2 regions of the Mesorhizobium sp. MC2-1-1 genome follow, and region 1 is predicted to be linked to the other one. Evidence: predicted binding sites of a transcription regulator. Region 1 holds the regulator's gene; the other holds the start of a gene.
What was found. The regulator LexA, encoded in region 1, represses DNA repair genes until DNA is damaged. The targets are predictions, from matches to a motif close to TGTTCNNNNTGTGTTCNG.
Positions count from the first base shown of each region.

Region 2: the regulator LexA is predicted to act here: its motif matches at 2,897-2,914, upstream of ACR64R_RS21820 (ImuA family protein).

Region 1 is NZ_CP195205.1:1,769,108-1,783,536, forward strand. It holds gene trpC (indole-3-glycerol phosphate synthase TrpC) at 1-560, shown strand, start outside; gene moaC (cyclic pyranopterin monophosphate synthase MoaC) at 557-1,039, shown strand; gene ACR64R_RS08960 (molybdopterin molybdotransferase MoeA) at 1,039-2,244, shown strand; gene ACR64R_RS08965 (alpha/beta hydrolase) at 2,254-3,084, opposite strand; gene kynU (kynureninase) at 3,147-4,394, opposite strand; gene lexA (transcriptional repressor LexA) at 4,845-5,579, shown strand; gene ACR64R_RS08980 (ComEC/Rec2 family competence protein) at 5,573-7,813, opposite strand; gene gltX (glutamate--tRNA ligase) at 8,151-9,575, shown strand; gene gltA (citrate synthase) at 9,757-11,085, shown strand; gene lpxB (lipid-A-disaccharide synthase) at 11,117-12,304, opposite strand; gene ACR64R_RS09000 (LpxI family protein) at 12,294-13,211, opposite strand; gene lpxA (acyl-ACP--UDP-N-acetylglucosamine O-acyltransferase) at 13,198-14,034, opposite strand; gene fabZ (3-hydroxyacyl-ACP dehydratase FabZ) at 14,050-14,429, opposite strand, start outside.
Region 2 is NZ_CP195205.1:4,401,633-4,416,061, forward strand. It holds gene ACR64R_RS21800 (response regulator) at 12-710, opposite strand; gene ACR64R_RS21805 (HpcH/HpaI aldolase/citrate lyase family protein) at 1,107-1,985, shown strand; gene ACR64R_RS21810 (DUF1737 domain-containing protein) at 2,016-2,222, shown strand; gene ACR64R_RS21815 (metallopeptidase family protein) at 2,316-2,753, opposite strand; gene ACR64R_RS21820 (ImuA family protein) at 2,937-3,929, shown strand; gene ACR64R_RS21825 (DUF6504 family protein) at 3,871-5,361, shown strand; gene ACR64R_RS21830 (error-prone DNA polymerase) at 5,358-8,687, shown strand; gene ACR64R_RS21835 (Trm112 family protein) at 8,845-9,093, opposite strand; gene ACR64R_RS21840 (LON peptidase substrate-binding domain-containing protein) at 9,264-9,935, opposite strand; gene trxA (thioredoxin) at 10,191-11,183, opposite strand; gene ACR64R_RS21850 (prolyl-tRNA synthetase associated domain-containing protein) at 11,287-11,781, opposite strand; tRNA gene ACR64R_RS21855 (tRNA-Gly) at 12,100-12,174, shown strand; gene ACR64R_RS21860 (hypothetical protein) at 12,598-12,867, shown strand; gene ACR64R_RS21865 (hypothetical protein) at 12,930-13,127, shown strand; gene ACR64R_RS21870 (adenylate cyclase) at 13,313-13,609, opposite strand; gene ACR64R_RS21875 (Lrp/AsnC family transcriptional regulator) at 13,874-14,314, opposite strand.

The DNA of each region.
Region 1 (14,429 bases):
AAGGTGGCGCCGCCTGCCTTTCGGTGCTGACAGACACCCCGTCTTTCCAGGGCGCTCCGGAATTTCTCACCAACGCGCGCAAGGCGGTGTCCCTGCCCGCGTTGCGGAAGGATTTCCTATTCGACCCTTACCAGGTCTACGAAGCACGAGCCTGGGGCGCAGACGCCATCCTGATCATTATGGCGAGCGTGGACGATGCACTGGCTGGCGAATTGGAAGCAGTCGCCTTCGAGCTCGGGATGGACGCGCTGATCGAAGTGCATGGCGAGGCCGAAACGGAGCGCGCTCTGAAATTGTCGTCGCGGCTGATCGGTATCAACAACCGCAATTTGCGGACCTTCGAGACCAGCCTTGCGACCTCAGAGCGGCTGGCGCCAATGGTGCCGGGCGGCTACCTGCTCGTCAGCGAGAGCGGCATCTTCACCCACGACGACTGCCTCAGGATGCGAAAGACCGGCATCGGCGCCTTCCTTGTCGGCGAGAGCCTCATGCGGCAAGCCGACGTGGCCGCTGCGACCAGGTTTCTGCTGACGGGCAAGGCAGCGGCCGAGGCCGTCTGAGCATGGCCCTTACCCATCTTGGCGCCAAGGGCGAAGCCAATATGGTCGATGTAGGCGACAAAGCCGAGACGACGCGCACGGCGATTGCCGAAGGTTTTGTCTCGATGCGACCGGAAACGCTGGAGATGATCCTGGCCGGCGACGCCAAGAAAGGGGATGTTCTGGGCACCGCCCGCATTGCAGGCATCATGGCGGCGAAGAAAACGCATGAGCTGATCCCCCTCTGCCATCCGCTGCTTCTGACCAAGGTCGCCGTTGAAATCGAGCCGGACCGCACGCTGCCTGGTCTCAAGGTCACCGCGCTTGCCCGCGTTACCGGCAAGACCGGTGTGGAGATGGAGGCGCTCACCGCCGCCTCGGTCGCCTGCCTCACCATCTACGACATGGCCAAGGCGGCGGACCGTGGCATGGTGATTTCCGGCATCCGGCTGGTCGAGAAGACCGGCGGCAAATCCGGCGACTACAAGGTAGGTCCCTGATGGTGCTGGTTCCGGTCGCAGAGGCGCTACAGCGCCTGCTCGACGACGCGGCGCCTTTGCCCGCCGAAAGCATTCCACTCGCGCAAGCAGCAGGGCGGGTCCTGGCGGAACCGGTTGTGGCGCTGCGTACGCAGCCGCCTTTCAACGCCTCCGCGATGGATGGCTATGCCGCGCGTTCCGCCGATGTCGCTTCGGCGCCGGCTGAGCTCGAGGTCATAGGCATGGCGCCTGCCGGGCGCGGCTTCTCCGGAACCGTCGGAACAGGCCAGGCCGTGCGCATCTTCACCGGTGCGCCGCTGCCTGAAGGCGCCGACACCATCGTCATCCAGGAAAACGCGCGCGATCTCGGCAACGGCAAGGTCGAGGTGACGGAGCCTACCGGGCAAGGCCGCAATGTCCGCCGACGCGGTCTTGACTTCGGCCAGGGGGACGTGCTGCTCCAAAAGGGTCGCGTGCTCGATGCCGCGGCACTTTCGCTGGCAGCTTCGGCCAACCACCCTGTCTTGAAGGTCGTGCGGCAGCCGCTGGTCGCCATCATCGCCACCGGCGACGAGTTGCTGCCGCCGGGTAGCACGCTCGGCCCCGACCAGATCATTTCTTCCAACGCCTATGGCGTCGCCGCTGCTGCCCAGTCGGTCGGCGCGCGCGCGCTCGATCTCGGCATCGCCGCCGACCGCCAGGACGCTATCGCCGCGTTGGTCAGGAAAGCCGTGGCGGCGCGCGCCGACGTCATCGTCACGCTCGGAGGGGCGTCGGTAGGCGATCACGACTTGATCCATGACGTACTGACCCGCGAAGGCATGAAGCTCGACTTCTGGAAGATCGCCATGCGTCCCGGCAAGCCGCTGATGTTCGGCCGCCTCGGCAATGTCCGCTGCGTCGGTCTGCCCGGCAACCCGGTGGCAAGCATCGTCTGCTCTCAGCTCTTCCTGAAGCCGCTCCTCGCTCGTCTCGGCGGCCGAGATCACAGGCAGGACGTGCGAACGGCCCGTCTGGGCGCCGCTATGCAAGCCAACGACCTCAGACAGGACTATGTGCGCGCCGTCGTGCGCGAGGACGCCGACACGCTGGTCGCGACCCCTTTCGGCATCCAGGACTCCTCGATGCTGCGCATGCTGGCCGACGCCAACGGGCTGATCGTGCGTGAGCCCTTCGCACCGGCCGCGCAGGCCGGCGACGAATGCAACGTTCTGATGCTGCGCTGAAGCCGATCCTCATTCATCGACGAGCGTACGGGTCAGGGGATGAGCGGGATCGACAAGACCGTCGACGACACTGAAATGATGCCGATCCGGCTCGACCACCGAAGCTGTGGCGGCACCAAGCCCGGTCCAGATATTGGCAAGCAACGCGCTCTGGCGCAGGAATTCCGAACGCTCGCCGCCGCCGGCCCAACAGGTGATGCGGATTCCATTCCGGGGCCGCAGCAATGCAGGGCTTTCGGCCGACGCTTCGTGCTCGTCGATATTGAGGGTCTCGTTCAGCGCGGTGAGCATCAGAGGCCGAAGGTCGTGCAGGCCTGAAATCGAAATGACCTGGCGTATGCGCCGCGCCACGTCGGGCGAGAGCGGCGATGTCGCGGTCACCATCCGGCTGACGAGATGTCCGCCGGCCGAGTGCCCGGCCAGCATCAGCGGACCATCGACCATGGCTGCCGCCCTCTCGATCGCGACCGAGGCTTCGCCGACGATGCCGCTGATCCTGATCTTCGGGCATAGCGTGTAGGAGGGCATTGCGACGGCAAAGCCTCGGCCGACCGCGCCTCCGGCCAGATGCGACCAGGACTCTCGGCCCGACCCCATCCAATAGCCGCCGTGGATGAACACGACGAGCCCCTTTGGCGTCGCTGGCGGTAGAAACAGATCGAGCTGGTTGCGCGGCGCTTCGCCATAGGCGATGTCGAGCCGCGCCCTGCCCTGGGTCAGCAACTCTTCGCGAAATGCCTGCGCCGGCTGGTCCCACGCCGCCGGCCAACGATCGCCGCCGGCGATGTTCGCGCCGTTGGCATAGGCGTCGTTCCAGTCGGCAATACGGTGTTCGAGCACAGGGCCCCTCCCGCGGTCAGGTCAACTTTGATTGGCTTCTCATGGCATCGCCGACCCAAGACTCAGGTGACGGTGGCCTTGACGGCGAAGCGCGCCTCTCGCCAGGCGCCGCTTCGCAGTATGTCGGCGAGCACCTCCACGGCGCGCCACACGTCGCTGTAGCCGACATAGAGTGGCGTGAAGCCGAAGCGCATGGTCGACGGCGCCCGAAAATCGCCGATCACGCCGCGTTCGATCAGGGCCTGCATGATCCGGTAGCCATGCGGGTGAATGAATGAAATCTGGCTGCCGCGTTTGGCGCCGTCGCGGGTACTTTCGAGAGTAAGATCGTAACCTCCGCATCTTGCCTCGACGAGTTCGATGAACAGATCGGCCAGCGCGGTGCTCTTCCTTCTCACCATCGCCAGGTCGACGCCGTTCCAGACGTCGAGCGCGCCCTTCAGCGTGCGCATCGACAGGACCGGCTGCGTGCCGCACAGGAACCGACGGATGCCGGTGTCCGGCGCATAGGCTTGCTCGAAGGCGAACGGCCGCGCGTGGCCCCACCACCCGCTGAGGGGCTGCTGCACATCGGCAAGATGCCGCTCGGCCGCATAGATGAACGCGGGTGAACCTGGCCCCCCGTTGAGATATTTATAGGTGCAGCCGACCGCGAAATCGGCGTTCGCCCTGTCAAGTTCAACCGGCATGGCCCCCGCGCTGTGACACAGATCCCATACGATCAGCGCACCGGCGTCATGCGCCTTGCGCGTGAGCGCCGCCATGTCGCGCAACTCGCCGGACTTGTAGTTGACGTGGTTGACCAGCACCACCGCGGTGCTTTCGTCGATCAGTTCCTCGATGGTTGGCGCGTGCACGCCGGCCAGGCGCAGGACGGTGTTCTTTCCGGTCGAGGCCACGCCTTCGGCCATATAGAGATCGGTCGGAAAACTGTCGCCCTCGGCAACGATCACGGTTCGGCCCGGCCGCATCGCCATCGCCGCATGCAGCACCTTGTAGATGTTGATCGACGTGGTGTCGCAGACCACGGTCTGGCCAGGCGCCGCGCCGATCAGCCGCCCGAGCTGGTCGCCCAGTTCGACCGGCATGTCGAACCATCCATCCTTGTTCCAGGCACGAATGAGGTCATGCGCCCACTCCTCGTTAGCTGCTTTGCGCAGTTCCTCGAATGCGGCGTGTGGAGCGGCTCCCAACGAATTCCCGTCGAGATAGATCACCCCTTCCGGCAGGACGAATTGATCGCGCAAGGCACGCAGCGGATCTGCTGCGTCCATAGCCTCGATCTCGGCGAGATCAGGAATTCCCCCCATTATGCTACCGCCTACATTTCGGAATGCCCGCCGCTCACGGCTGGCCAAGAGCGGTTGTCTCACCACCGTCGGCGTCCGGGCAAGAACCTTTCGTCCTGTGTTAGCTGGTCCATGGAGGGCGAGAACCGTGAACCGGCAAATCGCCGACGTTGGCATTTTGGGTTCGTTTCGTTCACGGTGCGGCATGCGCAATCGATGTATGCGCGATCGCACCCGGCACTTCCGTGATGCCGCCACCCGCTGTTCCCATTTAAGCAAGGCTGCAAATTCGAGCGGAATCAATGCCACTGCGCTACAGGTAGCGGCCAAGGCCCCTCGGATGCAACATTGTTTCGGCGGTCCTAACAAATTCACTAAACTTTAAACGGTTGCGGAACACAACTGGAACAGATAGTGTTTGTTCTGGGTTTGTTTTTCTGATTCTGGTTTCAGAACCCGTGGGGGCCGCCGATGCTGACGCGCAAACAACATGAACTCCTGATGTTCATCCATGAACGCCTGAAGGAGAGCGGGATTCCTCCATCCTTCGACGAGATGAAGGAGGCGCTCGACCTCGCCTCGAAGTCCGGCATCCACCGTCTGATCACGGCGCTGGAAGAGCGCGGTTTCATTCGCCGGCTGCCGAACCGGGCGCGCGCATTGGAGGTCTTGCGGCTTCCCGACTCGATCGCGCCTGGCTTGAATGCCGCTAAGAAGTTTTCGCCTAGCGTCATCCAGGGGGGCCAGGGCAATCTCGGTCGACAGGTCAAGCCGGCGACGCCGTCGCGCACGCCGACGCCCAGCAATGACGATGAATCCACTTCGGCCGTTTCCATCCCGGTTATGGGCCGCATCGCCGCCGGTGTGCCGATCGACGCCATCCAGCACCAGACGCATTCGATCACTGTGCCCCCGGACATGATCACCGGCGGCGAGCATTATGCGCTGGAGGTCAAGGGCGACTCGATGATCGAGGCCGGCATCTTCGACGGCGACACCGTTATCATCCGCAACGCCAACACGGCAAGCCCGGGCGAGATCGTGGTGGCGCTGGTCGACGACGAGGAAGCGACGCTCAAGCGCTTCCGCCGCAAGGGCGCCTCGATCGCGCTCGAGGCGGCCAACCCGGCCTATGAGACCCGGATATTCGGACCGGATCGGGTAAAGGTTCAGGGCAAGCTGGTCGGGCTGATCCGGCGTTACTGAGTGGGCGCCGGTTTGATGTTCGCTTTTTCCTGTCGCTTGTACGGAGGCAGCCCCCTCGCCTCGCGCGCGTATTTCCGCTGCTCGTGCCATGGCCGATACGGTTCTTGGACCGCGTAGCTGATGGCCGGCCGCGCGGTTGCCGATTGCGGATCGAAGAAGATGGCGGCGCTGCCGCCGCGCGCCAGTTGCCGTTTGGTGACGACGAGCACGCGCGGATCGCGGCATGGGTTGTAGGCCGTGGCGTCGTTGATGACGATGAGGTCCGCGAACCCGCAGGCCGACCGGGCGTTGTCTCGGGTCTCGGCGAGCGCCACGATCGCGCCGGAAGGATACCGGCCGATGCAGAGATCGCCGATACAGTAGAAGGGCGAGCCCGCCGGCAGGTCGACGGGGTCGGCGATGTCGAGCGCCCCGTTGGCGAATGTCTCCGGCGGCACGATTTGCTCGGCTTTCAGCGCCCGTTTCCAATTGTCGGTGGTGAACTCATTGGAGCGTTCGCGGTTGATGGCAAGCTCTCCGCCGCCGATCGGCATTGCCACCAGATGGGCATCCTCTGAAATGAGCACATCAGGCGTTCGGACATGCGGGATGGCCAGCAGCGCGGCGAGCGCGAACGGAACGGCGGCTAGCCTCAGCCAGGTGGTGGCCATGGTTGCGATGACGAGCGCGATGGTTGCTAGCAGCACGGACTGGATCGAGATAAGCCCGACGGCATCGACCGGCGAGCGCTCGGAAATCCATGCCGAGATGGCTATCATCGCGGTGAGCCCCTTGCCCATCACATAGAGAAAAGGACCGTCAAAGCCGAAGGGCATGGCCAGTGCGCTAAGCACGGCGAACGGCATGACGATCAGAGAGACGATCGGCATGACCGCCAGATTGGCCAGCAAGCTGAGCGGCGACACACGCTGGAAGTGCCAGATTGCGAACAGCAATGTCGCGCTGCCCGCGACAAGCGAGGTAATCGCGGCTCCACCCACTCCAACCGCCAGTTTTCGAGAGACGAAGCCGACAAACGAGCGCCTTGCCGGCGGCGTGGTCGTTTTGCCGGCGCGGTAGTCGGCAAAGCCGGCATAGGCGCCGACGAGCGCAGCAGTGGCGGCGAAAGACATCTGGAAGCTCGGGCCGACCACTTCATGCGGCGAGACGAGGATGACGGCGATGGCCGAGATCGCCAGGTTTCGCATCGTCAGCGCCGCGCGGTCGAAGAGCACGGCGACAAGCATGACCGCCAGCATGATGAAGCTTCGCTCGGCCGCCACCACGATACCGGAGATCACGAGGTAGCAGGCGATCGAGAGCAGCGCGATTGCAGCGGCATATTTCTTCACCGGCCGGCGCGACGAGAAATCGGGAAACAGCGCGAAGGCACCTCGCAACAGCACCATGATCGTGCCGGCGACCAGCGCCATGTGGAGACCGGAGATCGAGATGATGTGATAGATGCCGGTCCGCCGCATCGACTCGTTGATCGCCTCCGGAATCCCGGCGCGCACGCCGACTATCAGCGCCGCCGCGATCTCGCCTTCGGACCCGCCGATGGCGCTCCTTATGTGATCGGCTATGCCTTCGCGCGCGTTTTCTATGGCCGATGCAACGCGCGCGCCGAAGGGTGCCTCCGTCGATGCGGCCGGCGTCGGCGCAATCAGCTTTGGATCGCCCAGGAAAAAGCCGCTTGCGCCAATGCCGCTAAAATAGCTGTCGAAGGAATAGTCATAGCTTTCGGGCCGAACCGGGCCTGTTGGCGGCAGCAGCTTCACATAGCCGGTCAGTATCGACCCTGCCGTCATGTCGGGCGGAATCCTGCGCGCCGAGAGCCTGACGCGATCCGGTGCGTAGCGCAGCTTCGGATGCTCCGTGGAAATCAGATCGATGGTCAGCCGGACACGGCCGTTGGCCAATGTCTCGGCGACGATGAGGCGGCCGGTCAGCCGCGTCTGGATTTCTGACCCCAGCATCGGGGTTGCCATTCGCCAGGTTTCCACCTTGGCGGCCAGAAAGCCCAGGGCGCAGAAAAGCGCTGCCATGAAGGTCAGGTGCGTTCTCTGCCAGGAGCGCGAGACCGTCGCGCATACGGCCATCAGAGCCACCGCCGCCATCGGCCTGTAGAGGTCCGGCTCAGTGCTCAGCGAAAAGTAATAGATCACGCCGGCGGCAAGGAAGACCGGCACCAGCAGGAAGGCAACGCCACGATCGAGCTCGGTCGCGGCGGCGTCGACGATGCTTTGGCGCATCGCGGAGAACGACGCCCGGCCAAGTTGTCTGCGGAGTCCTCCGAGTGCCTCGGCCGAAGGCGAAACTGGCCGCCACGCACCGTCGCCGGACGACGGAAGCTCCGCCGGCGGATGGGGTTCCGGAACCGGCAACGGCGCCGCTTCGGCCGATATGGCGCGAGCGAACATCAGGCGCTCGCTGACGCCTGCTGTCGTTTCCCCGCCCTCTTCCGCGCCCCGGCCACGTCCAGCCATCGGGTCTGCCCCTTGCGCCCCAGACGCCCTATGCTACATGAACGCCGGTCGCGTGGAAGTCAGCGCGAAACATGCATTTCTTCAGTGCTTCTTCGAGAGTTCCATGTCCGACAAGGTCGTCACCCGTTTTGCCCCCTCGCCCACAGGCTACCTGCATATCGGCGGGGCCCGCACCGCGCTGTTCAATTGGCTCTACGCCAGGCACACAGGCGGCCAAATGCTGCTGCGCATCGAAGACACCGACCGCGAACGCTCCACGGAGGCGGCCACGGCGGCCATTCTCGACGGACTGACCTGGCTCGGCCTCTCCTGGGACGGCGAGGCCGTTTCGCAGTTCCAGCGCGCGCCGCGCCATCGGGAGGTGGCTGAGGAGCTCGTGCGAATGGGCAAGGCCTATTACGCCTATGAGACGCCGGCAGAGCTCGAGGCGATGCGCGAGGCGGCTCGCGCCAAGGGCCTGCCGCCTCGCTACAACGGCCAGTGGCGCGACCGCGATGCGTCCGAGGCGCCTGCAGGCGTCAAGGGCGCCATCCGCATCAAGGCGCCGACCGAGGGCGTGACGGTCGTGCATGATCGCGTGCAGGGCGAGGTTCGCTTCCCGAACAAGGATCTCGACGACTTTATCATCCTTCGTTCCGACGGCGTCCCGACCTACATGCATGCCGTCGTCGTCGACGACCATGACATGGGCGTCACCCATATCATCCGCGGCGACGATCACCTGACCAACGCCGCGCGCCAGACGGTGATCTACAATGCCATGGGCTGGTCGGTGCCGTCGATGTCGCACATCCCGCTGATCCACGGCGCCGACGGCGCCAAGCTGTCGAAGCGGCACGGCGCGCTGGGCGTCGAGGCCTATCGCGCCATGGGTTATCTGCCGGAAGCTCTGCTCAACTATCTGGCCAGGCTCGGCTGGAGCCATGGCGACGACGAGGTGATGTCGATCAAGGACATGATCGCCTGGTTCGACATCGGCGACGTCAACAAGGGCGCGGCCCGCTTCGACTTCGCCAAGCTCGAGGCGCTGAACGGCGTCCATATGCGCAAGATGGACGATCATGCGTTGTTCGACATCTTCGTCGCCACCTTGCCCTATCTCGAAGGCGGGCCCGCGTTTGCGGCAAAGCTCGACGACAAGCGCAAGGCGCAACTGCTTGCCGCCATGCCCGGTCTCAAGGAGCGGGCAAAGACTTTGGTAGAGTTGGTCGATGGCGCGGCTTTCCTGTTCGCCGAGCGACCGTTACCGCTGGACGAGAAGGCGGCGAGCTTGCTCAATGCCGAGGCGCGCGCGATTTTGCGCGGCGCGCATGGCGCATTGTCTTCTGTCCAGGGCGAATGGAGCGCCGCCTCGGCAGAGGCTTCGATCCGTGCGTTCGCGCAGGCCGGTGGGTATAAGCTCGGCGCCGTGGCACAGCCGCTCCGGGCGGCCCTGACCGGCCGTAGCACCTCCCCCGGCGTGTTCGACGTGCTTGCCGTGCTGGGCCGCCAGGAAAGCCTGGCCCGCATAGAAGATCAAATCGATTAGGAGCGGACTGGCCCAAGAAGATTGGCATTGAAAGGTGTGTTTCGCAGTGCAACATTAGGCCTTGGCCCAATCTGGCACGCACCTCCTAAAATGCGGTGGCGAGTTCGCGCATTCGGTGACTTCGACGTGTCGTTTGCAGGAATTTGCCTTGCCGGCATGAGGAAACAAAAAGGAGTTTGCAATGAGCGAAGCGGCGACAAAACTGGAGTTGGCCGGCAAAACGAGCCAGCCGACCGCGAAGCTTGAGCTTGCCGGCAAGACGCACGAATTCAAGGTGCGAAGCGGCTCGGTCGGACCTGACGTCATCGACATCGGCTCGCTCTACAGCACCACCGGCGCCTTCACTTACGATCCGGGCTTCACCTCGACCGCGAGCTGCGAATCGGCGATCACCTTCATCGACGGCGATGCCGGCATTCTCTTGCATCGCGGCTACCCTATCGACCAGCTCGCGGAGCATGGCGACTTCCTCGAGGTCTGCTACCTGCTGCTCTACGGCGAACTGCCGACCAAGGCGCAGAAGGACGACTTCGACTATCGCGTGACGCGCCACACGATGGTGCATGAGCAGATGTCGCGTTTCTTCACCGGCTTCCGCCGCGACGCGCATCCGATGGCCGTCATGTGCGGCGTGGTCGGCGCGCTGTCGGCCTTCTATCACGACTCGACCGACATCTCGGATCCGTACCAGCGCATGGTTGCCTCGATGCGGCTCATCGCCAAGATGCCGACGATCGCGGCGATGGCCTACAAGTACCATATCGGCCAGCCCTTCATTTACCCGAAGAACGATCTCGGTTTCGCGGCAAACTTCCTGCACATGTGCTTCGCTGTGCCCTGCGAGGAATACAAGATCAATCCGGTCCTGGCGCGCGCCATGGAACGCATCTTCATCCTGCACGCCGACCACGAGCAGAACGCCTCGACCTCGACGGTTCGCCTCGCCGGATCGTCGGGCGCCAACCCGTTCGCCTGCATCGCCGCCGGCATCGCCTGCCTCTGGGGCCCCGCGCATGGCGGCGCCAACGAAGCCGCGCTCAACATGCTGGGCGAAATCGGCCATGTCGACCACATTCCGGAATTCATCGCCCGCGCCAAGGACAAGAACGATCCGTTCCGCCTGATGGGCTTCGGGCACCGCGTCTACAAGAACTACGATCCCCGTGCCAAGATCATGCAGAAGACGGCGCATGAGGTTCTGGGCGAGCTCGGCATCAAGGACGATCCGCTGCTCGACATCGCCATGGAGCTGGAAAAGATCGCGCTGACCGACGCCTACTTCATCGAGAAGAAGCTCTATCCGAACGTCGATTTCTACTCAGGCATCACGCTGAAGGCGCTGGGCTTCCCCACCACCATGTTCACCGTGCTCTTCGCGGTCGCGCGCACTGTCGGTTGGATCGCCCAGTGGAAGGAAATGATCGAGGACCCGCACCAGAAGATCGGCCGCCCGCGCCAGCTCTACACCGGCGCCACGGAGCGCGATTACGTGCCGATCGCGAAAAGGTAGGGGATAGTGGGTAGGCAGTAGAAAGAAACCTCTACTGCCTGTTGCCTGCTGCCTTCTTGATGCACCCCATCACCACCTCTGCGGCGATCTCGCCCGAGGGCCTGTCGGTCGCCATTCGTCTGGCGATCTCGGCAAAACCGGCCTTCTGCCAGGCGCGCATGCCGGTGTCGGCAAACAGGGCTTCCAACTGCCGGGCGAGGTTCTCTGGCCGGACATACTGGTCGTAGAATTCCGGCACCAGCACGCGGTCGGAGATCAGGTTGGGCAGCAGCGCCGACCATGTCGTCACCAGATGCTGCAGAATTTGGCGCGCGATGGGGTCGAGCTTGTAGCAGGAAACCATCGGAACGCCGGCGAGCGCCAGTTCGAGCGATACTGTCCCTGACGCGATCAGCGCAGCGTCGGCCTTGCCGAAGGCCTGCCATTTGCGGTCCGGCTCGGCGATGATTTCCGGCTTGTCGTCCCAACTCGCGATCGACGTCTTCACCAGTTCGGCGACGTGCGGCACGGTCGGCAGGATGAGGCGCAGGCGGTGGCCGCGTTGGCGCAACGCCGACATCGCCTTGCCGAAAGGCTCCATCAGCCGGCTGACTTCGCCGCGGCGCGAGCCTGGCAGCACCAGCACCGTCTTGACTCGGTCCTCGGAGAGGTCGCGTGGCTGGTTCTGCGCCTTGGCGGCGCCGAGCACGCCGGGGTCTTGCGTCAGCCGATGGCCGACATAGGTGCCCGGCGGCCCGCCTAGGCGAGCAAGGGCCTTTACCTCGAAAGGCAGGATACAGAGAATGTGATCGACATAGGGCTTCATCGCCACCGCCCTGCCTGGCCGCCAGGCCCATACGCTCGGACAGACATAGTGGATGATCGGAATGGCCGGTGCTGTTGCGCGAACCTTCTTCGCGACGCGCAGTGAAAAGTCCGGGCTGTCGATGGTGACCAGGCAATCGGGCCGTTCGGCCGCGATCATCGCCGCGGTCTGGCTGATACGGCGCATCAGCCGCGGCAGGTCGCGCAGCACGGCGCTGAAGCCCATCAGCGCGATCTCGCTGCCGTCGAAGAATGGCGTCAGCCCCAGCTGCTGCAGGTGGCGGCCGCCAATGCCGACGAGTTGGACCTTGCGACCGGTCAGACGCTCGAGCGCCAGCACTATGTCAGCGCCGAGCAAATCGCCGGATTCCTCGCCGGCGACTATCGCGAGCTTGAGCGGCTTGTCAGCGGGCATCGGCCGGCTCCCCATTGGCCCGCTCCGCTGAAGGCAGGCCAACGATGAACAGGCCAAGCGCATTGGCGCGCGCCAGCGTTGCCGGAGCTTCGAGAATAAGTGAACGGCCGGCCTCGACGGCGATGCCGACAAGACCAGCGGCATGAGCGGCCTCGACCGTCTGCGGGCCTATGGTGGGCAAGTCGGCGCGCAATTCCTGTCCGGGCTTGGCGCATTTGACCAGCACGCCGCCCGTCCTGCCGGCCAGCCTGCCGTGGCCGCGCAGCTCGCGCATTCTATCGAGCAGGCCGGCGGTGCCTTCGATGCCTTCCAGCGCGACGGCCCGACCTCCGACCGCAATCGCTGCCTGGCCGATATCGAGCTCGCCAATGGCCTTGGCTGCCCTGCGCGCGGCCTCGATGTCGCGCCAGTCGGACCGATTCGGTTCGGCCGCCGTCAACGGGCCTTCGCTAGCCGTCAGTTCCGGAACGACTTCGTGCGCGCCGATGACCTTGACGCCTCGCGTTTCCAGGGCTCGGGTCAAAATCTTCAGCAGGCCGTCGTCGCCACGTCGCAATGCTCTGACCACGAAAGGTACTATCGCCAGAAGACCAAGTGTCGGCCTTATCCTGCTCAGCCGCGGCCTACGCTTGATCTCGCCGGCAAGGACAAGGTGCGTGATGCCTTGGCGACGCAGCAACGGAAACAACAGCCCGATGTCTTCCAGCGCGAGTTTTTCCCGATCAAAGGCCGCAAAATCGGCTTCCCGGTCGACCTCACCGGCGGCGATGATGATGAAGGGCGCAAAACCGTGCTTGACCAGGCCCTCCGCCACTTCGACCGGCAGGCTGCCCCCACCGGCGATGATGCCGACCCTGGAGCCCGGCGCGAGTGCAAGCCCTGCCTTGGCCGGCTCAGCCCTCGTCATCGCCATTGTCATCGTCGCCCTCACCCTTGAGCGACGGCACGGCAAAGTGCCGTTTGCCGCGACTGGTGATGAAATCGATGATCTTCATGGCCGTTGGCGATCCGGCGAACTCGGCCTTGGCGAGCTCCACATTCTCGCCGACGGTGCGGGAACGATCGAAGATCGTCCTATAGGCCCTGCGCAGCAGGTAGATCTCGGAGCGCGGCAAACCGGCGCGTTTGAGGCCAATGATGTTCAAGCCGCGCAGGCTGGCGCGGTTGCCGACGGCAATGGCATACGGGATGACATCGCCGACAAAAGCCGAGCAGCCGCCGAGAAAGGCGTTATCGCCGACGCGCACGAATTGGTGAACCGCGCTTAGGCCGCCGATATAGACGTTGTCGCCAATCTCGCAATGTCCGCCGAGCGTCGCGCCATTGGCAAACGTGGCGTTCTTGCCAACGACGCAATCATGGGCAATGTGGGCGTAGGCAAGGAAGTTGCCGTTGTCGCCGACAGTTGTCTCGCCACGGCTGGTGTCGGTGCCGACATGCATCGTGACGCCTTCACGAATGGTGCAGTTCGCTCCGACGACCAGAGTAGTGCGGCCACCCTTGTGCTTGGTGTTTTGCGGCGGCGCGCCGAGCGTCGCCATCGGATAGACCTTCGTCCCGACCCCAATCGTCGTGGCGCCCATCACCGATACATGACTGACCAGCTCGACACGGTCGCCGACGATCGAATCGGCGCTTACGTGGCAAAAGGGTCCGATGCGGACGCCCTCGCCGAGCCTGGCTCCTTCTTCGACGACCGAGGAAGGATGAATGGATGTCTCGACTTTCATGAGCATTTCGTACCGTCAGCCGGCAACCATCATGGCTGAAACCTCGGCTTCGGCGGCCTTAGCGCCGTCGACCATCGCCTCGCAGGCGAATTTCAGCAGATTGCCGCGTTTCTTGATCTTCTTCACATGGATCCTGAGCTGATCGCCCGGAACCACCGGTCTGCGGAATTTGGCATTGTCGATGGTCATGAAATATACCAGCGAGGGCCTCTCCGTGTTGAGGCTGCGAATGCAGATCGCGCCGGCGGTCTGAGCCATCGCCTCGATGATGAGCACGCCCGGCATGACCGGCTGCTGGGGGAAATGGCCCTGGAAGTGCGGCTCGTTTATGGTCACGTTCTTGATGCCGACGGCCGATTCGTCGCCATCGATATCGACGATGCGGTCGATCAACA
Region 2 (14,429 bases), 2.6 Mb from region 1:
CCTTTCCTTGCTCAACCACCGCATCGGCCGAGCCGGAAACCGACGCCGTGCACCGTCGCGATCGCATCCGCGCAGCCGACCGCCGCCAGCTTGGCTCGCACGTTGCGGATGTGGCTGTCGACCGTGCGTTCCGAGACATGGATGTTCGAGGCATAGGCATTGGCCATCACCGCGTCGCGGCCAAGCACGTGCTGCGGCCGGGCGAGAAAGCCTTTCAGGATGGCGAATTCGATCGCCGTCAAGGTGAACGGCTTGCCGTCGAAACTCGCCGCGTGGCTTGCCGGGACGAGCATGAGCTTGCCATGCGCGAACTCCCGGTCGTCTGTTTCTCCCTCGACTGGCGCCGGCCGCGCGCGCCGCAGGATGACATTGACGCGGGCGACCAGCTCGCGCGGGCTGAACGGCTTGGTCACATAATCGTCGCCGCCCATTTCGAGCCCGAGGATGCGGTCGATCTCTTCGTCGCGCGCCGACAGGAACAGCACCGGCACGTCGGATTTCTGCCGGAGCCTGCGGCAGACCTCCAGCCCGTCCATCTCCGGCATGCCGATGTCGAGCACGATGAGGTCGGGTGGGCGCCGCTCGACCGCCTGCAGCGCCGCCGCGCCGTCGGCGACGGCCGCCGTCTTCATGCCGGCCTTTTCCAGCGCGAAGCAGATTATCTCGCGGATATGCGGGTCGTCGTCGGCGACGAGGATATTATGCGGCATCGATCGGCGGGCCAGGTGCGTAAGGTTGGGTAACGGCAGGATTAGAGCAATTCCGTGAAAAGTGCGAAGTGCTTTTCCATATGGCGCGACCTTGGGGCGAAAGGGAGGACGCCCGCTTTGCGGGGCGGCGCTTGCGGCTCGACGAGCCACCAGCCCTCATGGATGAGCCTGCGTTGCAGTGACCGGCGGATTGTGTGAGGTGTTCGCATGCCGCCTGTCTCGCCGGCCCGTGCGGAAAGCGCGCGGCGGATTGGAGGAGGTTTTCCGCAAGGATTTGCAGATTTGGTGCAGGTCAGTCCGCCACGCGTGAAGCTGCGACCTATCCCTTCTGCGGCCGTTGAGGAGAAGATCGCTCCGCGCCTTGCCTCACCCGCCATCACCCGGCATAGATCGGCCATGACCGTCGACAGCTATCGCCCGCGCCGCTCGGTGCTCTACATTCCCGCCTCGAACGACAAGGCGCTTGCCAAGATCGGCTCCCTAGCCTGCGACGCCGTCATCATCGACCTCGAGGACGCCGTGCTGCCCGCCGAGAAGGCTGCCGCGCGTGACAAGGTCGCCGGCATTCTTGCCGGTCCCGGACGGCGCTGCGAGATTGTGGTGCGCATCAATCCTTTGGCCAGCGAATGGGGCGCCGACGATCTTCTGGCTGTCGCCAAGGCCGAGTCCGACGGCATTCTCCTGCCCAAGATCGGCACACCGCGCGACATTCTCGAGGCCGGCGACCTGCTCGACGACAATTCCGCGCCGGACAGCGTGAAATTATGGGCGATGGTCGAGACGCCCAAGGCGCTGCTCAACATCGGCGCCATCGCCGAGCTCGGCCGGGACCCGGCCTCGCGCCTTGCTTGTTTCGTCGCCGGAACGAACGACCTGGTCAAGGCGACCGGCATACTGGCGACGCCCGACCGGCGCTATCTGATGCCCTGGCTGATGCAGCTGGTGCTCGCGGCGCGCGCCGGCGGCCTCGACGTCATCGACGGCGTCGCCAATGATTTTCGCGACCTCGACGCCTTTGCCGGCGAATGCGCCCAAGGAGCGGCCATGGGCTTCGACGGCAAATCGCTGATTCATCCTGCCCAGATAGAGCCGGCGAACCGCGCCTTCTCGCCATCGCCCGAAGCGCTGGCCACGGCTCGTGACATCAGGGATGCGTTCGCGCGCCCCGAAAATGCCGGCCGGGGCGTCATCGCGATCGATGGCCGGATGGTCGAGCGCCTGCATCTGGCGGAAGCCGAAAAACTGCTGGCGAAGGCCGCGATCATCGGCGCATGATGCGCCGGTATGCAAAGATAGGCTCGAAAGATGAAACTCTACCGCTTTCTGTCCGGCCCGGACGATTCAACCTTCTGCCACAAGGTGACGGCGGCCCTGAACAAGGGCTGGCACCTGTTCGGCTCGCCGACCTATGCCTATGACAAGAAAACCAAGTCGATGCGCTGCGGCCAGGCCGTGGTGAAGGATGTCGAAGGCCAGGAATACACAGCCGACACCAAGCTGAGCGATTGGTAGCTAGCCAATCTCCCCCAGGAGGGGGAGATGCCCGGCAGGGCTAAGGGGGGCGCGAGGTAACGAGGCTTCTGCCGCCGAGCTAACGTGACGCTCTCAGCTAGCAGCGGCCTGCTCGGCCGCCTCCTCGATCCGCTCCATGTCGTCATCCGACAGACCGAAATGGTGGCCGATCTCGTGGATGAGCACATGGGTGACGATGTCGCCCAGCGTCTCCTCGTTCTCTGACCAATAATCGAGGATGGCGCGACGGTAGAGCGTTATGCGATTCGGTCCCTCGCCGGTCTGCGGGTTCCAGCGCTCGGCGATGCCGCGTCCCTCGAACAGGCCGAGCAGGTCGAACGGCGTTTCCAGCGACAGGTCGTCCATGATCTCGTCGGTCGGGAATTCGGTGATCTGGATGATGATCTCGCCGGTGAGCTGGCGGAATTCTTCCGGCAGATGGGCATAGGCCTCCAGCGCCAGAAGCTCGAGCTCGTCGATCGACGGCGAGAGCTGGTCGTGCCAGATACGTGTCTTGTAGATGCGGGCCATGGAATGTCCTTTGATCCCGGCATATAGGCTTTCGCGCCGATAGAGGCAAATGAGCCGGCGGGGCGTTCGCTTTCAGGGTAAAGGGCGAAGGAATAAATTCCTTATGAGTCTGCTTGACTCTTCCGGACGCCTCTGGAATCTATAAGAACATAACAGGAACAACTGCTGCCGGAAGTGAACGTCATGGCGATGAGCGCCGTGGCGCGGGAAACTGTTTTTGCCCTGCGCCGCCAGATCGCGAAGATCGAGGGAACGCTGCCCGAGCGCCTGCAGGCGCCGGCGGGCGGGACGCCTGTCGATGCATCCGGCTCGGACATCACCATCATCCGGCGTGGCCTCGCCGTGGCCTCGCCGGACGCCTTCCTGCGCACCGGTATCGATCGGCTTGATGCAGCTCTTGGCGGGGGCCTGCCCAAGGCGGCGCTGAGCGAAATCCATGGCCTGGAGACCCGCGATGCCGGCGCGGTCGCCGGCTTCGCGCTTTCGCTCGTAAGCCTGATCCTCAAGGAGAAGCAGGGCCTGCCGATCCTCTGGGTCGGCACAACGGAAATCTTTCACGAGGCCGGCCTTCCCTATGCCAGGGGCCTGCACGCGCTGTTCGGCATGAAGCCGGAGCAATTGCTGTTTTCCGAGGCCCCGAAACTGCTCGATGCGCTGTGGATCGCCGAGGAGGCCGCCCGCATGACGGCCTTCGCCGCCGTCATCCTCGAGATCCGCGGCAGCCCCCCGCGGCTCGACCTCACCGCCACGCGCCGGCTGCACGCCCGAGCCCAGAATGCCGGCAGGCCAGTGCTTTTGCTGCGCCAGGCCGGCGAGGCCGATCCAACCGCCGCGCCCGTGCGCCTGATCGTTTCGGGGGCGCTCGCGTCAAACCGCGAAACGGTCGCCGGACCGCTCGCGGGCTCGATCGGCCGCCCTGCCTTCAAGATCGATATCGGCAAGAGCCGCACGGCCCTGCCCGGACAATTCACACTGGAGTGGAACCCAAATGAGCACGCTTTTGCAGAAAGAACAGAGAATTCTGTCGCTGTGGTTCCCGCATCTCAGCGCGGAGCGGATCCTGCGCCAGCGCCTGGGGCGGTCCTGGCGTTCCCGGCCGTCGCATCATTTGCCACTGGTGATCAGCCATCGCGACAACAACACCCAACGCATCGCGGCCCTCGACGAGCGGGCTGAGGCGCTGAAGCTGAAGCGCGGCATGGGCATTGCCGATGCCCGCGCCATGCATCCCTCGATCGATGTGGTCGAGGCCGACCCGGAGGCCGACCGTCGCCTGCTCGAAGGCCTTGCCGACTGGTGCGACCGCTACACGCCGCTGGTGGCGATCGACGCCGAGGATGGGCTGTTCCTCGACGTCACCGGCTGCACGCATCTGTTCGGCGGCGAGCGCGCCATGCAGGAGGAAATCCTCACCCGCTTCCTCCAGCAGGGTTTTGACGTCCGTGCCGGCCTCGCCTCCACGCCGGGCGCCGCCTGGGCGGCGGCGCGCTTCCATGGCGACCGTATCGTGGCCGGCGGCGAGGAGGAGGCGTTGCTTTCGCCGCTGCCGCTATCGGCACTGCGCATCGCGCCGGAGACCCGCGCCGGCCTGGAGAGCGTCGGCCTGCGCACCGCCGGCGCGGTGATGGCCGCGCCGCGCGCGCCGCTCGCCCGCCGCTTCGGCGCCACCCTGCTTTTACGCCTCGACCAGGCGCTCGGCCGCCTCGACGAGGCCGTGTCGCCGCGCCTCCCCGTCGCGCCGCTCTCGGTCGAGCGCCACCTTGCCGAACCGGTCATGCTCACCGACGACATCGAGCGGCTGGTGAGCCGGCTTGCCGTCGCCCTGAAGGCCGACCTCGAACGGCGCGGCGAGGGCGCAAGGACGCTGGCGCTGCTTCTCTTCCGCGTCGACGGCGCCGTCAGCCGCATCGCCGTCGGCACTTCGCGCCCGATGCGCGAGCCCCGGCTGATCCAAAGGCTGTTCCATGAGCGGCTCACCGCGCTGGAGCAGAGCATCGACGCCGGCTTCGGCTTCGATCTGGTGCGGCTGTCGGTGCTGTCGGTTGCCGCCTTCGACATGGTTCAGGGCGACCTGACCGGCGAGGCGGACGACGATGATGCCGACATAGCTCTCTTTGCCGACCGTGTCCGCGCCCGCCTCGGCGAGGCGGCCGTGCTGAAGCCCGTTATCGTCGAGAGCCATCTGCCGGAGCGCGCCGTCAAGAGCGTGCCTTTCGCCGAAGCGCCGCAAAGACGCGCGCCGTCGGCCGGCCGGGCGGCGCCACCCCGAACAGCGCCACCGGTGACCATCTACCCGCCGGAGCGGCCGGTGCGCCTGTTCCGCTCGCCCGAGCCGATCGAGGTGCCGGCGACCGAGATCCCGGAAGGGCCGCCGATGAATTTCCGCTGGCGCCGCGCGCTTTACCGCGTCGCCCGCGCCGAAGGGCCGGAGCGCATCGCCGCCGAATGGTGGCGGCAACTGCCCGGCGAGGAAGAGGCGCCGACCCGCGACTATTACCGCATCGAGGACAGCGAGGGACGCCGCTACTGGCTCTACCGCCAGGGTCTCTACAGCAGCGCCGCGCAGGCCGCGCCGCCGCGCTGGTTCATGCATGGGGTGTTCGCGTGAACGCGCTGACCGTCATCCCCTATGCCGAGTTCGGCATCAGCTCGAACTTCTCCTTCCTGCGCGGCGCCTCCAGGCCCGAGGAGCTGGTGGTCACGGCGAAATTCCACGGCTTTGCCTCGATCGGACTTGCCGACAGGAACACCGTCGCCGGCGTCGTGCGCGCCTGGCAGCAGGCCAAGGTGGAGAAGATGGCCTATCACCCGGGTTGCCGCCTGGTGTTCGGCGACGGCACGCCGGACATCCTCGCCTATCCCCGCGACCGCCAGGGCTGGGGCCATCTCTGCCGCATGCTGACCCAGGCGAATCTGCGCGACGAGAACGAGAAGGGCGCGACATTGCTCAAGCTCGACGACCTGCTCGAATGGGGCGATCGAATGTCACTGGCGATGCTGCCCGATCTATCGGCGGGCGCGGAAGATAATCTGACATTAATTAGCCGGCTCAGGGATCGCTTCGGCCCGACGCTCAGGCTGGCCGTGGCGCCGGACTATGCCGGCAATGACCGCTTCCGCGTCGAGCAGGCGGCGGCGATGGCCGAGCACGCCGGCGTCCCGCTGATGGCGACCAACGACGTGCTCTACCATGCCGCCGAGCGCCGCCCGCTGCAGGACGTGCTCACCGCGATCCGCCTCAACACGCCGGTTTCCGATGTCGGGCTGGAGCTGGCCGCCAATGCCGAGCGCCACCTGAAGCCGCCGCTGGAGATGGCGCGGCTTTTCCGCCGCCATCCGCAGGCGCTTGCCGAGACGCTGCGTTTCGCCGGCGAGCTCACCTTCTCGCTCAGCGACCTCGAATACAATTATCCGGACGAGCCGACCGAATCCGGGCTTGGACCGCAGGCCGAGCTCGAACGCCTTGCCCGCGAAGGCGCGGCAAGACGCTATCCGGCCGGCGTTCCCGATTATGTGCTGAAGCGCATCGGCAGCGAGCTCGCGCTGATCGAACGCCTGAACTACGCCCGCTATTTCCTGACCGTCCATGACATCGTCAAATTCGCCCGCGACAAGGGCATCCTCTGTCAGGGCCGTGGCTCGGCCGCCAATTCGATCATCTGCTTCTGCATCGGCATCACCGAAGTCGGCCCCGAGCGCATCGACACGCTGTTCGAGCGCTTCATCTCGGAGGAGCGCAACGAGCCGCCCGACATCGACGTCGATTTCGAGCATGAAAGGCGCGACGAGGTCATCGCCTACATCTACGAGAAATACAGCGCCAAGCGCACCGCCTTGGCCGCCGCCGTCATCAGCTATCGCGGCCGCTCGGCCTTGCGCGAGGTGGCCAAGGCCATGGGCCTGTCGGAAGATGTCCGCAGCGCGCTGTCCAGCACCATATGGGGCTGGTCGACCTCCGAGCTCGGCGAAAGGGAAGCCAATTCCGGCGGCCTCGACCGCACCGACCCGCTGTCGCGCCAGGTGCTGGAGCGCGCCAACGAGATCATGGGCTTTCCCCGCCACCTTTCCCAGCATGTCGGCGGCTTCGTCATCACCCGCGACCGGCTCGACGAGGTCGTGCCCATCGTCAAGACGGCGATGGAGGAACGCAAGATGGTCGAGTGGGACAAGGACGATCTCGACGCGGTCAAGATCCTCAAGGTCGACGTTCTGGCGCTCGGCATGCTGACCTGCCTGAAGCGTGCCTTCACCTTGCTCACCGATCATTATCCCCGGGCGCGGGATCCGTTCGGACGACCTTACGTGCTCGCGACCCTTCCCGAGGAGGACAAGGACGTTTACGCCATGATCCAGAGGGCCGACACGCTCGGCGTCTTCCAGATCGAGTCGCGCGCGCAGATGTCGATGCTGCCGCGTCTCAAGCCGGCAGATTTCTACGATCTCGTCATCGAGGTTGCGATCGTGCGCCCGGGCCCGATCCAGGGCGACATGGTGCACCCCTACCTGCGCCGTCGGCAGGGCAAGGAGGAAGTCAATTATCCCAGCCTGGAGCTCAAGAAGATTCTCGGCAGGACGCTGGGCGTGCCGCTGTTCCAGGAACAGGCGATGAAGATCGCCATCGTCGCCGGCGGCTTCCGGCCGGGCGAGGCCGACGAGCTGCGCCGCGCCATGGCGACCTTCAAGCGCACCGGCACGATCGGCAATTACCGCCAGCGCATGATAGACGGCATGGTCGGTAATGGTTACGACAGGGACTTCGCCGAACGCTGCTTCAAGCAGATCGAGGGTTTCGGCGAATACGGCTTTCCCGAAAGCCATGCCGCGTCCTTCGCGCTGCTGGTCTACGCCTCCTGCTGGTTCAAGACCTTCTATCCCGATGTCTTCTGCGCCGCGATCCTGAACGCGCAGCCGATGGGCTTTTACCAGCCGGCCCAACTCGTGCGCGACGCGCGCGACCATGGCGTCGATATATGCGAGGTCGACGTCAACCATTCCGTCTGGGACTGCACGCTGGAGCAATCCGCTTTCGATCCGTCCCGCATCCTCGAACGCCATGCCTCGATGCGCGGCGTGATCGGGACGGCGCATGCCGTCAGGCTCGGTTTCCGCCAGATCAAGGGCCTGTCCGAGGAGCGCATGGAAGTTCTCGTCGCACGGCGCGGCGACGGCTATCGGTCGGTCCGCGATGTCTGGCTGCGCTCTGGCCTCGATGTCGGTGAGATCGAGAAGCTGGCGCAGGCCGACGCCTTCCGCTCGATCGGCCTCGACCGTCGCTCAGCCCTCTGGGAGGTGCGGGCGCTCGACGGCAGGAGCGCCGCGGAGAAACTGCCGCTTTTCGACCGGCCCTCGCTCAGCCTGCGCGAGCTGGAACCGGAAACGAAACTGCCAAGAATGCCGCTCGGCGAGCATGTCGTTCACGACTACCGCGCCCTCGGCCTGTCGCTGAAGGAGCACCCGGTCGCCTTCCTGCGCGAAAGGCTGGATCGCGCCGGCGTCACCCCCAATGCGCGCTTGCCATCGGTGCGCGACGGCCGCCGTGTCTCCGTCGCCGGGCTGGTCCTGGTGCGTCAACGTCCCGGCAAGGGCAACGCGATCTTCCTCACGCTGGAGGATGAAAAATCGATCGCCAACGTCATCATCTGGCCCCGCGTCTTCGACCGCTTCCGCTCGGTGGTCATGGGCGCCCGCTTCATCCGCGTCACCGGCAAGCTGCAGCACGAATCGGACGTCATCCATATCGTCGCCGACCGGATCGAGGATTTGACTCCATGGCTCGGCGTGCTGCTGGAGTCCGCCAACCGCCCGGTCATCGAGCATAATCCAGCCGAACGGCCGAACTCCACTACAAGCCGCGGCCTACCGGCCCGCCAGGACATCGAAGCTCTATCGGGCGCCGCGCAACAGGTCATGCCCAAGGGGCGCAATTTTCAGTAGCGTCGTGTCCAGCACCACAGGGAACGTTTCAGGGGCAAGAAAGCGCCTTCATCATCGACCGGCGGAGCAAGGAGCGAAGCCCTGGAATGACGGCATAAGCAACGTTCCGCCAACCCCGACGGCCGCCCCCGATGGCGGCATGACAGCGCCGCTCGCTTTACGACTGCCCGCTAAGCCGCGGTGGCGGCGGGGCCAGCATGTCCTCGGCGGAAATCGTGCGCGCCTCCGAAGGCAGCATGATCGGGATGCCGTCGCGCACCGGATAGGCGAGCTTCGCCAGGCGCGAGACCAGCTCGCCGCGCTCGGGATTCCAAGTCAGCGGCCCCTTGGTCAGCGGGCAGGCCAGCAGCTCCAGCAGCTTCGGATCGACCTCGGCCTTCCGCCCGTCACGTCCGTAAGCAGGCATCGCACCTTTCCACTGTCTATCCCCTCACCCTTGAATGGCTTGAGACTCAGGTCGGGCCCGCTCCAAAATGGCGGCCTCCGACAACCGGCGGAGCGTACCTGAAGTCCGTGAGCAGCGAAAGCGCGGCAAGCCGCAATTGGCAGGCCGGGCTCACCTGAATATCAATGCACTTACTGGATGCTGGAGCCAAACTCGTCGCCCTCGCGCGCCAGCGTCATCTCGGTGATGGCGATCAGCGTTTCGGCGCGCGTCTTCAGGTCCGGCGCTTCCAGCAGCGCCTGCTTCTCGGCCGGTCCGTAGGGCGCCATCATCGACAGCGCGTTGACCAGCATGCCGTTCTCGGCGCGGCTGACGCTTTCCCAGTCGGCCTCGAGGTCGTTGGCCTGCAGATAGGCGCGAAACGCCTTGAGCAGCGCCGGCCGGTCGACTTCGGCGGCGGCCGGGTCTTCCTCGAGATCGGCGAGAAAAGGCGCGATCTTGCACTGCCGGAACGGCGCCTTCGCCGCGAGTTCCTGCACGACGCGGAACCGGCACACGCCCTGCAGCGAGATCAGGTAACGGCCGTCGCCCGTCTCGGCGAGCGAGATGATGCGCCCGGCGCAACCGACGCTGCACAGTTCCGGCTCGCCGTCATCGCGCAATGCGCCGTCGAGGCTGGGTTGGATCATGCCGATCAGCCGTGAGCCGGCCATCGCCTGGTCGATCATCTGCAGATAGCGCGGCTCGAAGATGTTGAGCGGCATGCGACCACCGGGCAGAAGCAGCGCCCCGGCAAGCGGAAAGATCGGTATCGCCGACGGCAGATCCTTGGCGAGCCGATAGAGGGCGTTACCGACGCGCACCGCAATCCTCCAAAAGCCACGCCGGCAAGCGCATCACCCTGCAATCTCCTCTCGCACCGGCAAATCCTTATCCGGCTGGCGGCGAACCATGAGCCCGCCCTTATCTGGCGCTGGCGCTCCGCTACTCAAGCCTTCCGGCAGCGACAGCCGGCAAAAAATTCATGGCAATCCCGGATCGGGCACGCCAGTAGCCGTCCGTAACTGCGCAAACCCACCGTAGAGCGTTTCGACGATCCTGTGAAACGCCGGGCATCTCTACGAGAACAGTAGCGACGAAAGCTTACGGCGAGCCGCCAGCGTCGCCTCGTCGGTCATCCCCCAGGCCTCGAACAGCTTCAAGAGCTGCGCCCTGGCGCCGTCGTCGTTCCAGGTCCGGTCGGCCTTGATGATCGCCAGCAGATTGTCGGCTGCCGCATTGCGCTCGCCGCGCGCGTTCTGGATCATTGCCAGGTCGAAGCGCGCCTGATGGTCGGCCGGATTGGCGGCGAGCCGCCGCTCGAACTCCGCCGGATTGCCGAGCGCGGCCGCTTCGGCCGCCAGCGTCATCTTGGCGCGCAGCGCGGCGAGTGCGGGCGCATCCTTCTTGTCTTCCGGCGCCCGGGCCAGAACGCCCTCGGCGCCTTCCGCGTCGCCGGCATCGAATAGGATCTCGCCCAGGCCCGCGATCGCCTCGAGCGTCTCGGGCGCCTGCTCCAGAATGGCATCATAGATGTCGGCCGCGGTCTGGACGTCGCCCGCCGTGCGCGCCTCGGCCGCCGCGGCAAGCGCGTCCGCGATCTGGGGCGCGCCGCCGCCCTTCCCGCCCACCTTCTGGATGAACTGGGCGATCTGGCTTTCGGGAACAGCACCCATGAAGCCGTCGACGGGCTGGCCGTCCTTGAAGGCGATGACCGCGGGGATGGACTGGATGCCGAGCTGGCCGGCGATCGAGGGATGATCGTCGATGTTCATCTTGACCAGCTTGACCTTGCCGCCGGCCGCCTGCACCGCCTTTTCGAGCTGCGGAGTCAGCTGCTTGCAAGGCCCGCACCATGGTGCCCAAAAGTCGACCAGTACCGGCTGGCGGCGCGATTCCTGGATGACGTCGGCGGCGAAGGTGGCGGTGGTGGTGTCCTTGATCAGGTCGGCGGCCGCCGGCGCCTCGCCCAGCGAAACCTTGGCGCGGTCGCCGCCGCCATATTGCACCGTCTGGGCATACTGGCCCCCATTACCGCCAAACGCGCCGCTGTAAGGATTGTTGTCACTCATCGTGTCGCCCTCTCGGTCGCGCCCTGAGCGTTGGGGCCCGGCGCGTCATTGTCGAATTTCGCAAACCGCCCTCCATGTGGCGATCGGCCCCTGCTTTTCAAGGTCATGAGACTTTCAGGATAACAGGATCGTGGCCGGTTGCCTCGACGAATCTGATCAGATCGGCGGCGGCGATCGAGGTCGTCGCCTCGTTGGTCAGCGGATGACCGTTGATGACGTCGTGGCTCATCAACGCCTGGTCGAGCACCACCTTGACCTTCCCTTCCCTGTCGTTGATCAGGCCGAAGACGGTGACCGCCCCGGGGATGACGCCGAGCAGCTCCATAAGCATCTCGGGCTTGCCGAAGGACACCCGGCTGGCGGCGCCGATGAGGTGGTGGATCTGCTTCAGGTCGACCACTGCCTCCTCGCCGACGGTGACGAGGAAATAATTGTCCTTTTTGTCCTTGAGGAACAGGTTCTTGGTGTGGCCGCCGGGGATCTCGCCCCGTAGCGCCTGCGAATCGGCGACCGTGAACAGTGGCGGATGCCGCACCGTCGTGACGGAAATGCCGAGATCGGCAAGGAACGCATTGAGCTCGGCTTCGGTCTTGGGCATCGGTCCTCGCATCGTCCGGCAGGGTCATGCCGTTTACGGCCAACAATGCCGCGGGGGCAAGGCCGTGTGGGCCTCTAAGGGAAAAGCAGGAAGCGTTTTCCGCGGGGAGCTGCGGAGAAACGCAGCGCAGTTCCGGATGAGGCTGGTGGATTTTCGCGCGGAAATTACGATCGGCGCCGTTTCGGGCCGCGCCATCCCACGCTTGCGCAATGGAGTTGGTCAGGTGAGGAACGCCTCCAAAAAAGACCGTCATTTCCCTGTTGCAATCGCCGCGCTCTTCGGCCATATAGGCGCGGCTTGCGGCCCAAGGCCGCGCGAGCGGGTGTAGCTCAGGGGTAGAGCACAACCTTGCCAAGGTTGGGGTCGGGCGTTCGAATCGCCTCACCCGCTCCAGTTTCCTCATCGAGGATCAAGCAAACGAAAAGCCGCGGACCGCCGCGGCTTTTTCGCGTTTAGGGCTCGCAGGCGAGGCCCCCCGGAACCCGGAATTGCGCCTGAGCGTCGGCGAGGGCCGCCAGCGCCTCCCGTCACGGACTTCCTGCAAACGGGATCAAGCACAGGGATCTCACGATATTTTTCCCGGGCAGGTAGCGTTCGCCATCCGAAAATATCAGCCGCCCATCCGACTTGGGTCGCATGCCGAAGGGACTGTAGAGCCCCTGTTGTCGGGCGACCAGCAACTATATGTTCAGTAAAAGTGCTGGAACTAATCCGGCCGGGCAGTCTCGCGGGCACCAGTCCCGTAGGTCGTTACGTTGGGGCATAGCTAAAAACGCCATGAGGTTCACAGCCTTACAGGACCCGTGCGGGCAATGGATGGTCTACGATCTGCGCTCCGGTTGCCCGGCGCAGATACCGGACACGGTGCTGATCGGCCTGACGCGCACGCAGGCGGAAGAGCTCGCCACCCAGGCGAATGAACTGGTCTCGGCTCGGCGGCCGGCGGTCCTTTCTCGATATTCCAGCCTTTTATCGATATTTTACTGGCCCCCGCCGGAACAATCCGACTCTATTTCGACTTCTCTGCGTGTCGTGGAAGCGCGCTGCAGTGCCGGGGCGAACAAATGGGCAAAAACAAAGACTTAGGGCGGCTCGGCGATTCTGTGCGCACTGGGCCCGCTCTAACCACGCTCAAACAAGGAGCGTCAATGAGGTTCGCAGCGATGCAGGATCCGTGCGACGACTGGCTTGTGTATGATCTGGTTCTCGACATCCCGGCGGAGATGGACGGCCGGCCGCTGATCGGGCTGATGCGCGGCGAGGCCGAGCACCTTGCCGACCTAGCCAATGCCGGGCTTGGCGGGCAGACCGTCAGTTTACCGGTCCCGTTCGCCAGCGTCGCCTGACGGTACTGCCAGGGAACCTATATGGGGGACGGCTCCCATGGCGGCCACTATCCGAACGGCTGAAGATATTCGTTCTTCCTAAGGCGGTTGCCGGTGTGATCGAGCCTTCCTCGGCTTCACACCGGCGCTGCGGCGTGCCCACTATGCCGCCCACACTACCGGCCGCTTCGGCCAATGCCCGGCGTCTAATGATTGTGGGACTGCTGGAACCCGGCCACGTCATATTGCGATACGCTCTTCGAGTTCTTCGAATTCTGCGGCTGGGTGCCCGCGTAATGCGTTCCGGCATTGCCGTCCGGGTTGAAGGCAGAACCCGGAGCGGAGGCGGCATGGCCCGGCGTGGCATCCCCTGTCTGAGGCGTGCCGATGGTTTGGCTCGGCTGACCTGTCGTACCAGTTACCGTGTGGACGTTCGCGGTCAAGGCTATGCCGGTGGAAGCCATGAACAAGCTGGCTGCTATCGGAGTGAGAAGATGTTTCATCGTATTCTCCTAAAAGCACTGAGGTGTCAGGAGGGGCTCTCGGGTCTTTGGGAGCACCCGGCGAGTTCAATGCATGGCGCCCAACGCCGCGCAGCGGTTGTGGAAGGGCGATATGCATCAAAACAGGCCTAAGGCGCATCGAGCGAATCCCTTTCGGCGCGACGCGCTTTAGACATGTCGTAAACGCCTTTCGGGCCATCGGCCGTCCCGGGGCTCGCGAAGCTGTGATGTGACAAAGGGCTCGCTGGCCCGCCGGTTGCGCGACTACCCCAGCCTTGCCCGCGTCGTCCGCGGCGTCGCGAGCAGCAGGCTCGTCTCGCTGCCCGTTATGCCCGGTATCAGCCGGATACGTCGCAGCACTGCGTCGAAATCGGTGAGCGTGGTGGTGCCGAGTTCCACCACAAGGTCCCAGCGGCCGTTGGTGGTGTGGATGGTCGAAACCTCGGGAAAACCGCCGAGCGCCCGGATGACGCGGTCCGCGGCATGGCCCTCGATCTCGATCATCATGACGCCCCGAATGCGTTGATCGACCGCGTCGGCTCGCAGCACCACCGTATAGCCGATGATCTCGCCGGATCTCTCCAGCCGCTCCATGCGCGCCCTGACCGTGGCGCGCGAGACGCCGAGATCGACGGCGAGGTCGGAGACGCTGCGCCGCGCATCGTGTCTCAGAAGCGTCACCAGCCTTTCGTCGAGCGCATCCATGATTGCCATTTCGGTCAAATTGCTTGCCGGAATGATAAATCATTGTTCTCGAAATGCCAATTTCACCTGTTCAAACCGCCAGCGCCTGATGATCTAATCCGGCCAGTCAATCGCG